2 regions of the Limosilactobacillus albertensis genome follow, and region 1 is predicted to be linked to the other one. Evidence: predicted binding sites of a transcription regulator. Region 1 holds the regulator's gene; the other holds the start of a gene.
What was found. Region 1 encodes CtsR, which represses protease genes until heat stress. Its sites were predicted from a motif close to TTGGTCAAAAAAGGTCAAANA; they were not measured.
Positions count from the first base shown of each region.

Region 2: a site for CtsR is predicted at 1,766-1,786, ahead of clpP (ATP-dependent Clp endopeptidase proteolytic subunit ClpP). Genes of this name have one in related genera too.

Region 1 covers NZ_JACIVD010000065.1:89,702-96,005, reverse strand. The annotation lists gene rpoB (DNA-directed RNA polymerase subunit beta) at 1-660, opposite strand, end outside; gene H5S41_RS07085 (TetR/AcrR family transcriptional regulator) at 888-1,490, opposite strand; gene H5S41_RS07080 (ATP-dependent Clp protease ATP-binding subunit) at 1,760-4,252, opposite strand; gene H5S41_RS07075 (CtsR family transcriptional regulator) at 4,267-4,734, opposite strand; gene adhP (alcohol dehydrogenase AdhP) at 4,902-5,924, opposite strand; gene H5S41_RS11965 (hypothetical protein) at 6,223-6,304, shown strand, end outside.
Region 2 covers NZ_JACIVD010000044.1:66,270-72,573, forward strand. The annotation lists gene mgfK (gluconeogenesis morphogenetic factor MgfK) at 1-103, shown strand, start outside; gene whiA (DNA-binding protein WhiA) at 122-1,060, shown strand; gene H5S41_RS11860 (hypothetical protein) at 1,564-1,695, shown strand; gene clpP (ATP-dependent Clp endopeptidase proteolytic subunit ClpP) at 1,857-2,450, shown strand; tRNA gene H5S41_RS01070 (tRNA-Arg) at 2,568-2,639, opposite strand; gene gap (type I glyceraldehyde-3-phosphate dehydrogenase) at 2,907-3,920, shown strand; gene H5S41_RS01080 (phosphoglycerate kinase) at 4,006-5,211, shown strand; gene tpiA (triose-phosphate isomerase) at 5,293-6,042, shown strand; gene eno (phosphopyruvate hydratase) at 6,133-6,304, shown strand, end outside.

The DNA.
Region 1 (6,304 bases):
TGTTTCACTATCGCCACCAAACATGTCGATAATTTCATCATCAGAACCAAAACCTAATGCCCGAATTAATTCAGTCATTGGTAACTTACGAGTCCGATCGATCCGAACATATGAAACATTCTTAGCATCAGTTTCATACTCTAACCATGCACCACGGTTAGGAATGAAAGTTGCTCCGTAGTTTGGCCGACCATTCTTATCATTTTCTTCACTGTAGTAGACACCTGGAGAACGAACTAATTGTGAAACGATAACCCGTTCTGCACCATTGATAATGAAAGTACCTTGGTCAGTCATGAGCGGGAAGTCACCAAAGAATACATCTTGAGACTTAATCTCACCAGTCTCATGGTTAGTTAACCGTAACGTAACATGAAGTGGTGCTGAGTAGTTAGCATCGTGTTCACGAGCTTCATCAACAGTATACTTAGGTTCTAAAAGTTGATAGTCAACGAATTCCAAAGATAGCTTACCTTGGAAATCATCAATTGGCATAATATCATCAAACATTTCCCGCAAACCTTTATCCATAAACCAATTGTAAGAATCGGTTTGGATTTCAATAAGGTTTGGCAATTCGAGAACTTCTTTAATTCGCGAGTAGCTCCGACGGGTACGGTGCTTACCGTATTTAACTAAATGTCCAGCCAAACTGTTCACCTCTCTAATTTATTCCGTAAGCCCATTTAAATATTACATTTTGATTACAATTTGCCTAAAATACAACTTTTGGGCAAAAAAAATCCAAAAACAGTTCAATGACTGTCTTTGGCTTTTATGCAGAACCAGATGGACAATAGATCACCGGGTTCAAATGAACTCACAATTACATACTATTAAAGTATACGAGTTCTATTAAATTTTGTCAATATTTTTTTGAATGTTTTTTATCCTTTTCCGCCCCAATTTGATAAACCATTAATAATGCAGTCTAGAATTAATTGGTCACGCTGTTCAGGCGTAATAGAATGACCGCCAATTAGTTGAGAAGTGCCAAAAATTGGAGTTAATCCTGCAATGAATAATTCTGCTGCTTCTTTAGGAAGAATATCTGGACGCAACTCTACTTCTGGTTGGCGGAAGAAGGCAGCAATTGGTTCCAAATAATCCATTGTAAAGATCATATTAAGCTTTTGCTGTGCACTCTTAGATAAGAGACGCATTGCTTGGTTGTATTGATCATAAATACTCAATGGATGGTGTTTTTTCAATGCCTTAGTAATTTGCCATAATTGTTCATTAGGCGACAAATCATGTTTTCGCATTACCTTGTTGATATCCTGACGAACTTTTCCGCATAAGTTGGTCATTACATCAAGATACAAAACTTCCTTGTCACTGAAATGGTGGTATAAGGCCGGTTGTGTAATGCCGATTTGCTTGGCAATATCCCGTGTAGAAGTTTCACCAAAACCTTTTTGTAAGAATAATTTTGTGGCGGTTTTCAAGATCGCTTGTCTCGTCTTTTCTAATTGTTCCGCACGCTTCATCTATTATTCATCCCCTATTTTTTGATTATTAATTATCTGATAAACACATTATAAGACTATAACTTATCTTTTGACAACTGTTTTAGAAAAATAATCATCAAATGTGATAAATGAGTGCTATTTAGCTGGCAAATTATCGTTATCATTAGAGAACATATCTGGCATAATCAGCATTATTACCGATGAAAAATTATCAGTTATATTTAATAACGTATTTAAAATTAAAATGATGATAATTCCCAATATTGGATCATCATCACTTAAAAATCTTACTTATTCAAATTTAATTCAACAGCTTTATCTTCGTCTGCTTTTTTTACCTTAAAAGTAATTTTTCCTTGGTGAGCGCCAACCGTAACATCGTCACCAACATTAATCTCACCGCTTAATAACCCTGTACTCAAATCATCTTCGACATAGTCCTGCAAAGCACGGCGTAATGGTCGCGCACCATAAGCAGGATCATACCCAAGTTTTGCAATTAAATCAATTGCGGCAGGGGTCACTTTTAAGTTAATCCCTTGTTCACTTACTCGCTTATTCAAGTCTGCAACCATTAACTTAACGATTTGGTGAAGTTCCTTCTTTTGTAGCGAATGGAAGATAATCGTTTCATAAATTCGGTTAATGAATTCGGGACGGAAGTAAAGTTTCATTTGCTGTTTAATAGCAGCTGACATCGCATTGTAGTCTTGGGACATATCTTTTGCTCCAAAGCCTACTTCCTTTTCATCTTGCAATTGGGTTGCTCCAAGATTTGAGGTCATAATAATGATCGTATTTCGAAAATCTACCCGTCGTCCTTTAGCATCGGTTAAGTACCCATCATCTAAAACTTGTAGTAGTAAATTAAATACGTCTGGGTGGGCCTTTTCAGCTTCATCTAATAAAACAACAGAGTATGGGTGCTGGCGTACTTTTTCGGTCAACTGACCGCCTTCATCATAGCCAACATATCCAGGAGCAGCCCCGATTAGACGACTAGTACTATACTTTTCCATATACTCAGACATGTCAATCCGAATCATATTATCTTCTGATCCGAAAATAGCTGCCGCCAGCGCTTTAGCTAACTCTGTCTTTCCTACCCCTGTTGGCCCTAAGAACATGAACGAACCGATTGGACGACTTGGATCCTTTAACCCGCTTCGTGCCCGCCGGATCGCTTTGGCCACTACCGCAACAGCTTCATCTTGCCCAATTACCCGTTGATGAAGAACTTTTTCAAGATTAACTAAGCGTTCACTTTCGCTCTTTTTTAACTGTGTCAACGGAACACCTGTCCATTCGGCAACAACTTGGGCAATATTTTCACCAGTTACCTTTAATTTATAATTTTGTGAATTTTTCTTTTGATTGCGCTGCTCTTTACGGTCAATCTTATCTTTAAGCGCTAATTCTTGTTGACGAAGCGTTGCTGCCTGATCAAAGTCTTGGTTATCAATTGCCTCTTCCTTCTGTGCCCGCAAGTCTTCTAACTGACTCTCAAGAGATGGTTGCCGGTTCTTTTTATCTTCAGCATCAATTCTGACCATTGCTGCCGACTCATCAATTAAATCAATTGCTTTGTCAGGCAGGAATCGATCAGAAATATAACGATCAGACAGTTTAACTGCTTGTTCTAATGCATCATCAGTAATCCTAGCATGGTGATGTTCTTCATATTTTGGTCTTAAGCCGCGTAGGATTTGGAGAGTTTGATCTGTCGTTGGTTCGTCTACTTGGACAGTCGCAAATCGCCGTTCAAGAGCGGCATCAGATTCAATATACTTTTGATACTCGTCAAGGGTCGTGGCACCAATTGTTTGCAATTCACCACGCGCCAATGCAGGTTTTAAGATATTTGAGGCATCAATAGCACCTTCTGCACCCCCAGCACCAATTAGCGTATGAAGCTCATCGATGAAAAGAATTACATGCCCATCAGTTTGAATCTCATCAATGACTTTCTTTAGCCGGTCCTCAAATTCACCACGATATTTAGTACCTGCAACTAATGATCCCATATCTAACATCATTAATCGTTTATTTGCCAGCTCATCTGGTACCTTTCCATCAACCATTCGCTGAGCTAAGCCTTCTGCAATCGCTGTCTTCCCTACTCCTGGTTCTCCAATTAGAACCGGATTATTTTTGGTACGACGGCTGAGAATTTGTTCTACACGTTTAACTTCTTTCTCTCGCCCAATAACAGGATCAAGGCGGCCATTACGGGCTAGTTCTGTCATATCCCGAGCTAATTTATCCAAAGTAGGTGTGCCATTTTGCTGAGGCCGTCGCCGTACTTGTTGCCGATTTGCCGACCGTTGCTGGTTATCGGCAATTCCTAATCGTCGTAAAATAACCTTCCTCATCTGCCGTGGCACAATATCTAGACTGTATAGAATACGCGAAGATAGGACGCTCTCATCAGCAATTAAAGCTAATAATAAGTGTTCAGTTCCTATCTTTAACGCATGCATTTGTTGGGCCTCTCTACCAGCTAGTGATAGTACCTGTTTTGCTTTAGGTGAATATGGTAGATAATCTGATGCTCCTAAGTTTTCCATCGTCCCATAACCAATTAGACGTTCAATTTCTTCACGAATATCATCACTGGTTACAGAAAATTGTTCAAAAATCTTATTAGCAATGCCATCTTTATCCATTGAGAGAGCAAGCAAAAGGTGTTCAGTGCCCACTGCTTGATGTTTAAAATATTTTGCTTGTTCCTGCGCAATTGCTAGAACATGCTTTGCACTTGGTGTGAACATATTATCCATGTACAGTCCCCCTTTTAACTCTCATAGCGTAGTCGGTTCAAGAATGATATTAGAATCCGTGCTCGAAGATGATCTTCAGCTTTACTATCACCGATTGATAAAGCTTGTTTGGATAATGCCACTAACATCAAATCACCTTCACGTCTTGTAATTACGTTTTCTTCATATAATGTACGAACAATATCAAAAGCATCACGCTCACGAACCGAATCGCCAATTGCTTGAATGAGTGAGTTTAGCACATTTACGTCATCAAGTAAATTAACCCGCTCAATTCGAATATATCCACCGCCACCACGCTTGCTTTTAACTAAATAACCATTTTGAATGGTAAATCGAGTCTTTATTACATAATTAATCTGTGATGGCACAACATCAAAATGATTGGCAATCTCAGAACGTCGAATCTCGACCTGTGCTGAATCACCAAGAATTTCTTTTAAATATGCTTCGATAATATCTGAAATACTTTTATTCTCCATTATATCACCTCGGCTTCTCTGACTAATCTTGACCATTATTTTACCACACTTTTAAAACCGACGCCTAATTCTCTGATTATCTTTACTGATTTTAAGAGAATAATAAAGACTAGTGAAACCTTCTCGCTTCACTAGCCTTTTAGAGAATTAAATATGAACTATTTTAATTATTTATTGTGAACAAAATCAACAACGTTACGACCAACAACCTTATTATCCTTAAGTTCTTGAATCATGTCGTTAATTTCACTTAACTTACGAGTCTTTACAATTGGGTGAACCTTACCTTCAGCACCGAATTGGAAACATTCAGCTAAGTCTTGACGAGTACCAACTAATGAACCCGCAACAATGATACCATCAAGAACAGTCTTAGCAATGTTAAGCTTCATGTCACCTTGTGGAAGGGCAACAGCAACTAACTTACCATCTGGACGAAGAGAGTCAACAGCTTGATCAAAGGCAGCCGTCGTTACAGCAGTAACTACAGCAGCATGAACACCGCCAACCTTTTCTTGAATTTGTTGATCAACATCACCATCATGACGGTTAATCAAAATTTCAGCACCATTTTCCTTAGCAGCTTGAAGCTTGTCAGGGTTACCATCAACGGCAATAACGTGAGCGCCAAAGACATTGTGAGCAAATTGGATACCTAAGTTACCCAAACCACCAGCACCAACAATGGATACCCATTGACCTGGCTTAATGTCAGCAACCTTTAATGCCTTGTACATAGTAACACCAGCACAAGTTAATGAAGTAGCTTCAACAGGGTCAAGGCCTTCTGGAACCTTAACAGCGTAATCAGCTGGAACAATACATTGTTCAGCCATTGCACCATCGGCAGTATAACCAGCGTTAAGAACGTTCCGACAAAGGGTCTCACGACCAGTCAAACAGTATTCACAGTGTCCACAGCCCTTAAAGAACCAAGCAATTGATACTCGGTCGCCAACTTTTAAGGAAGTAACGCCAGGGGCAACCTTGGATACACGACCAACACCTTCGTGTCCAATAATCCGACCTGGCTTCTTGCCAAAATCACCAGCAGCACAGTGAAGGTCAGTGTGGCATAAACCACAGTATTCCATATCAACTAATGCTTCGCCCGGCTTTAAATCCCGGAGCTGAACATCTTTAACAGTAACGTATCCATCTACTGGATCATTAATTACAGCAGCCTTCATAAGGTAAGATCTCCTTTAATAAACAAATTACTTTTTACAATGCTTATAGTACCATAACTCCTTGACAAATTTAAAGTGAAATTTTGCACATTTATAGAACCCGTCATGATACCACTACAATATATCTACTCTTAAATCATTAACAGATAAGGAACCACCGCTTCTAAACCAATGCAAATAAATTTGTACAGTAAATCACTTACAATTTATCACTAAAAATTTACTTTTAATAAAGTCAGTTATTCTATCTCCACGAGGAATGTTATAATTTATTTAACCATTCAAAGGAGTGATATCAATGGCTTATGGATATATCACCAAGCTAAATGAAAAAGTAGAACGTCGGCATGTCCGTTACAATAATCGTTACGGGATAGCTA
Region 2 (6,304 bases), on a different contig from region 1:
AATTAGTTCTAATTTCTTACGCCTTAAAGATAACGGGGCATTTCATGATCGAGATAAGGTAGTGGCAGAATTAATGAACCGGCTTCATCAGGTCCACGATTAATAAGGAGGCAGATGCTAAGTGTCATACGCGAGCGAGGTAAAAAAAGAATTAACAGGAATAAAAGTTCATCGTGACAATGCAAAAGCTGAGCTAATGGCGCTTATTCGGATGAATGGATCAATTGGGATTGCTGATCGGCAATTGATACTTAACGTGCAGACTGAAAATCCTGCTATTGCACGTCGAATCTATTCACTGCTAAAACAGTTTTACGGGGTAGAAAGTGAAATTGTAGTACGGCGAAAGATGAAATTAAAGAAAAATAATCAGTATATTGTCCGTTTGCGTTACCATGCCCAGCATGTTTTAGATGATTTAGGAATTCTACAAAACTTCCAGATTAAAGAACAGGTACCAGTCGAGCTGCTTAAAGATGAATGGATGGTGCGGTCTTATTTGCGGGGGGCCTTTCTTGCGGGAGGATCGGTTAATAATCCTGAAACTTCACGTTACCATTTGGAAATCTATTCTTTATATGAAGAACACAACGAAATGATTGCCCAAATGATAAACAAATTTGGCTTAAATGCGCAGACAACGGCACGACGAAGCGGATTCATTGTTTATCTAAAAGAAGCAGAAAAAATTGCAAATTTTATGTCACTAATCGGGGCAACAAATTCCATGCTACAATTTGAAAATGTACGAATTGTACGCGATATGCGAAACTCTGTTAATCGATTGGTGAACTGTGAAAATGCTAACCTAAACAAAATTGCCAATGCTTCTACCCGGCAGATTGAAAATATTGAATTTATTGATTCACGTGTCGGACTTAGCAGTTTGCCTGATAAATTAAGAGAAATAGCTGAAACGCGGCTTGCCCATCAAGAAGTAAGCTTAAAAGAACTAGGCGAATTAGTACCAGGGGGGCCAATTTCAAAGTCAGGGGTTAACCATCGTCTACGCAAATTAAATGCATACGCTGATGAATTGCGTGCTTCACAAGTAAAATAATAAAAGCCTTTAGCATATCTTCATCCTTGAATGACAGGGTATGCTAAAGGCCTTTTTATAAAAAAGAAAACCTATTTTTTATTAATGCTTTCACTAATCAATGCTAATTCTGTAGCGGCACATTCTTGATCTAATTCATTCCAATTTGTGGTAACGTTAAAAATGTTTAAGGTATTTACTGACATAGTTATATCCTCCTCGGTCTTACACCATTACTTTATTTCTCATGTCTATACTCTGTATCATACCCTAATTGGTCTAAAATGTAAATCTTTTAATTGTAACGTTTGGTAGGCGTTGATTAAAATTGGTATAGGTCAATTGGCTGAAAAGCTAAGGCAATAGTAAAGATAATCGTTTAACAATTCCAATAAAATATTTCTTAATTTTTTCTTGAGAAGACTTATTTTTTGAAATTTAGAGAGACTTGCTTTTTAAAACGATGCCCGGTATAATTGGAACGTTAATTAATTTACGTTTAATATAAAAGGAGGCAAATACACATGCGTAAAGCACACCCATACGGCGTACAAGGCCGTCGCCCAATCGCTTCAAAGTACAAGCGAGCATTAAAAGAAAAGAAGATTGAAGCTATTCGTAAGTGGGCTAAGGAAAAGCCAGCTGAAGAAAAGTAATTCATAAAAAAGATCATGCAGCTTAATGCATGGTCTTTATTTTTACAAAAATATTAAATAAAGGTTAAAACATTTGACCTTTTTTGACCAATCGAGTATAGTATTATTATCCGTTAGCATACAAGACTAACGAGTGCTAATTAACTTAAGGAGGCCATATTATGAATTTAGTTCCTACTGTCATTGAGCAATCATCACGTGGTGAACGTGCTTATGACATTTACTCACGGCTTCTGAAGGACCGCATTATTATGCTTTCCGGTCCAATTGAAGACGAAATGGCAAATTCAATTGTTGCGCAGCTTCTATTCCTTGATGCGCAAGATTCAACTAAAGACATTTATTTATACATTAATTCACCTGGTGGAGTTGTTACCTCAGGAATGGCAATTTACGACACCATGAACTTTATTAAGGCTGATGTTCAAACTATCGTCATCGGAATGGCTGCTTCTATGGCCAGTGTGTTAGTATCATCTGGTGCTAAGGGGAAGCGTTTTGGGTTACCGCACTCACAAGTTCTGATTCACCAGCCATCTGGTGGAGCACAAGGTCAGCAAACTGAAATTGAAATTGCTGCTACTGAAATTTTGAAGACTAGAAAGATGCTTAATGGCATTTTAGCTAAGAATTCTGGTCAGCCAATTGAAAAGATTCAGGCTGATACTGAACGTGACCATTACTTAACGGCACAGGAAGCGGTAGATTACGGTTTGCTTGATGGCGTAATGGAAAATAATTCAAAATTAAAGTAATACTTAATAAGTTTAATTAAACATAAATCCCTATATTTAGGCTTTTTCCTAGATATAGGGATTATTTTTATATATAAAATTTAAAAATAAAAAAGAGGCTATAGCAGCCTCACAGAATGCGCCCCCCGAGAGTCGAACTCGGATCTCGAGAACCGGAATCTCACGTGCGATCCATTACACTAAGGGCGCGTCAACAAATATTATACTATCTTAAATTATAATGGATTGCAAGGATTATTTGAAAAATTTAATCAAAATAACGCTTACATCAGAAAAATGTTGTGATTGAATAGACAATTTTTTTGAAGATGGTATCATAAGTATCGTAGGAGTTGTATATTGCTTAGACCTTACCACTGCGTCACTTACAATGGTTGACAGTTGCGATGCTGATGTAATGTGATAAACTAAGCAAGTACACTAATTTATGTTTTTCCTAAAGGAGGAATTTGCAGTATGACTGTAAAAATTGGTATTAACGGTTTTGGCCGTATTGGTCGTTTAGCATTTCGTCGGATTCACGAACTCAACACAAATGATATTGAAGTTGTTGCAATCAACGATTTGACTACTCCTTCCATGTTGGCATACTTACTTAAGTATGACTCAACTCATGGTAAGTTCCCTGGTGAAGTTTCAGCTACTGATACTGGTATTGTTGTTGATGGTAAGGAATACCCTGTATATGCTGAACGTGATGCTCGTAACATTCCTTGGGTAAAGAACGATGGCGTTGACTTTGTCCTTGAATGTACTGGTTTCTACACTTCTGCTGAAAAGTCACAAGCACACATTGACGCTGGTGCAAAGCGTGTATTGATTTCAGCACCTGCTGGTAACATCCCAACTGTTGTTCCTGGTGTTAACCTTGACACCTTGACTAAGGATGATGTTATCGTTTCAGCTGGTTCATGTACTACTAACTGTCTTGCACCAATGGCTAAGGTCTTAAATGACGAATTTGGTGTTAAGGTTGGTACTATGACTACTGTTCACGCATTTACTTCAACTCAAGCTATCCTTGACGGCCCTCGTGGTAAGAAGATGCGTAACAACCGTACTGCAAGTGTTAACACTATTCCTCACTCAAGTGGTGCTGCTAAGGCTATTGGTTTAGTTATCCCTGAATTAAACGGTAAGCTTTCAGGTCACGCACAACGTGTTGGTGTTGTTGATGGTTCATTAACTGAACTTGTTTCAATCTTGGACAAGAAGGTTACTGTTGACCAAATTAACGATGCAATGAAGAAGGCTACTGAAGGTAACGATGCTTACGGTTACACTGAAGACGAAATTGTTTCAACTGATATTATCGGTTCAACATTCGGTTCAGTATTCGATCCTTCCCAAACTGAAATTATGGAAGGTGAAGATGGCTCACAATTAGTTAAGACTGTTGCTTGGTACGACAACGAATACGGTTTCACTAGCAACATGATCCGTACTTTACTTCACTTTGCTACTCTTTAATTTGAAGTAAAATTAAACTAATTGATTAAGGTGGGAGGAGGAAAACTCCGCTCACCTTTTTTGATAAAAGAGGAGGAAAATATACATGGCTAAATTAACTGTTGAAGACCTTCCTTTAGAAGGCAAGAAAGTATTAATGCGTGTCGACTTTAATGTACCAATTAAAGACGGCGTAGTTGGTGATGACAACCGAATCGTTGCCGCTTTACCAACTATTAAGTATGTAATTGATAATGGTGGCCGGGCAATCTTATTCTCACACCTTGGCCGGATTAAGAAAGAAGAAGATAAGCCAGGCCTTTCTCTTCGTCCAGTTGCTGAGCGCCTTTCAAACTTGCTTAACAAGCCAGTAACATTTGTTCCGGTTACTGAAGGCAAGCAATTAGAAGATGCCATTGATAACATGAAGAACGGTGATGTTTTGCTTGTTCAAAACACTCGTTACGAAGATGTTAAGGATGGCGAATATGTAAAGCGTGAATCTGGTAATGATCCAGAATTAGGCAAGTACTGGGCATCACTCGGCGATGTATTCGTAAATGATGCTTTTGGTACTGCACACCGTAAACATGCATCAAATGTTGGAATTGCTACAAACATGCCTGGTAAGGCCGCTGCCGGTTACTTAATGGAAAAGGAAATTAAATTCTTAGGTGACGCTGTGGATAACCCTGAACGACCATTTGTTGCTATCCTTGGTGGTGCTAAAGTTTCTGACAAGATTGGTGTTATTGACAACCTTCTTGATAAGGCAGATAAGATTATCATTGGTGGTGGAATGGCTTATACATTCTACGCTGCTAAGGGAATCAAAGTTGGTAACTCTCTTGTTGAAAAAGATAAGATTGATGTTGCTAAGCAAATCCTAGACAAGGCTGGCGACAAGTTAGTATTGCCAATTGATAACGTAGTGGCTGATAAGTTTAACAACGACGCTGACACTAAGGTAGTTGAAGGCGACATTGACGATGGCTGGATGGCTCTTGATATCGGTCCTAAGTCTGTAAAGGAATTTGAGAACGTATTAAAAGATGCTAAGACTGTTGTTTGGAATGGACCAATGGGTGTATTTGAAATGCCTAACTTTGCTAAGGGTACGCTTGAAATTGGTAAGTTCCTTGGTACTTTAACAGATGCTACGACAATTGTCGGTGGTGGTGACTCAACTGCTGCTGTTAAGGAATTGGGTGTTGCTGATAAGCTTACTCATATCTCAACTGGTGGTGGAGCATCATTAACATACCTTGAAGGTAAAGAATTGCCTGGAATTGCTGCAATTTCTGATAAGTAATTCGTTACTATTTCATGATTAGGGGGCTGAGAAAAATTCGTGTTTTTCTCAGCCCTTTATCCTTTATTGGGGGTGCACGAAATGAGAGTACCAATTATTGCAGGAAACTGGAAAATGAATAAGGATGTTCAAGAGGCAGTTTCTTTTGTGAAACAAGTAAAAGATGAGCTGCCACCAGCAAATCAGCTTGAAACGGCGATTGCGGGACCAACGCTTTGTTTAGTGCCAATGGTAAAAGAGGCTGGCAAGTCGCCCTTAAAAATAATGGCTGAAAACTGTTACTATAAGGATGATGGTGCATATACCGGTGAAACAAGCCCATATGCCTTATACCAAGCAGGAATTCATCATGTAATCTTAGGACATTCTGAGCGGCGAACATACTTTAATGAAAGTGACGACATGATTAATAAAAAAGTTAAAGCTGCCTTGAAAAACGGATTGTGTCCAATTGTTTGTTGCGATGATACAATGGGCCGTCGTGTTACAGGGAAAAAGGTTCATTGGGTAGTAAGCAGGATTCTAGCTGATGTGCATGGCCTTACTGATGACGAAATCTGTCATGTTACTATTGCTTACGAACCAAGCTGGGCAATTGGAACTGGCGAAAGTGCCGATCCTGATCAAGCGGCAGAGGGATGTTACTTGATTCGCCAAACAATCAGCGACATGTACGGTGATAATGTTGCTAACGATGTTCGTATTCTTTATGGCGGGAGTGTTACAACTGCTAATATTAATGCGTTGATGGAAAAGCAAGACATTGACGGAGTGTTGGTTGGTGCTGCTAGTTTAAATCCCGCAACATTTTTACAATTAGTTCACCATTAACCTGTTAAATGCTTGTTTTTAATTGTGTAAAATAATACAATGTTAAGTGGAATTGCTTTCCAAATAAATGACAGAGGAGAGATTCATCAAATGTCACTCATTACAGATATTTATGCACGTGAAGTCCTTGATTCACGTGGTAACCCAACAGTTGAAGCAGAAGTTTACACAGAAGCTGGCGGTGTAGGCCGCGGTATTGTTCCTTCTGGTGCTTCAACTGGTGAACACGAAGCTGTTGAATTACGTGACGGCGACAAGAACC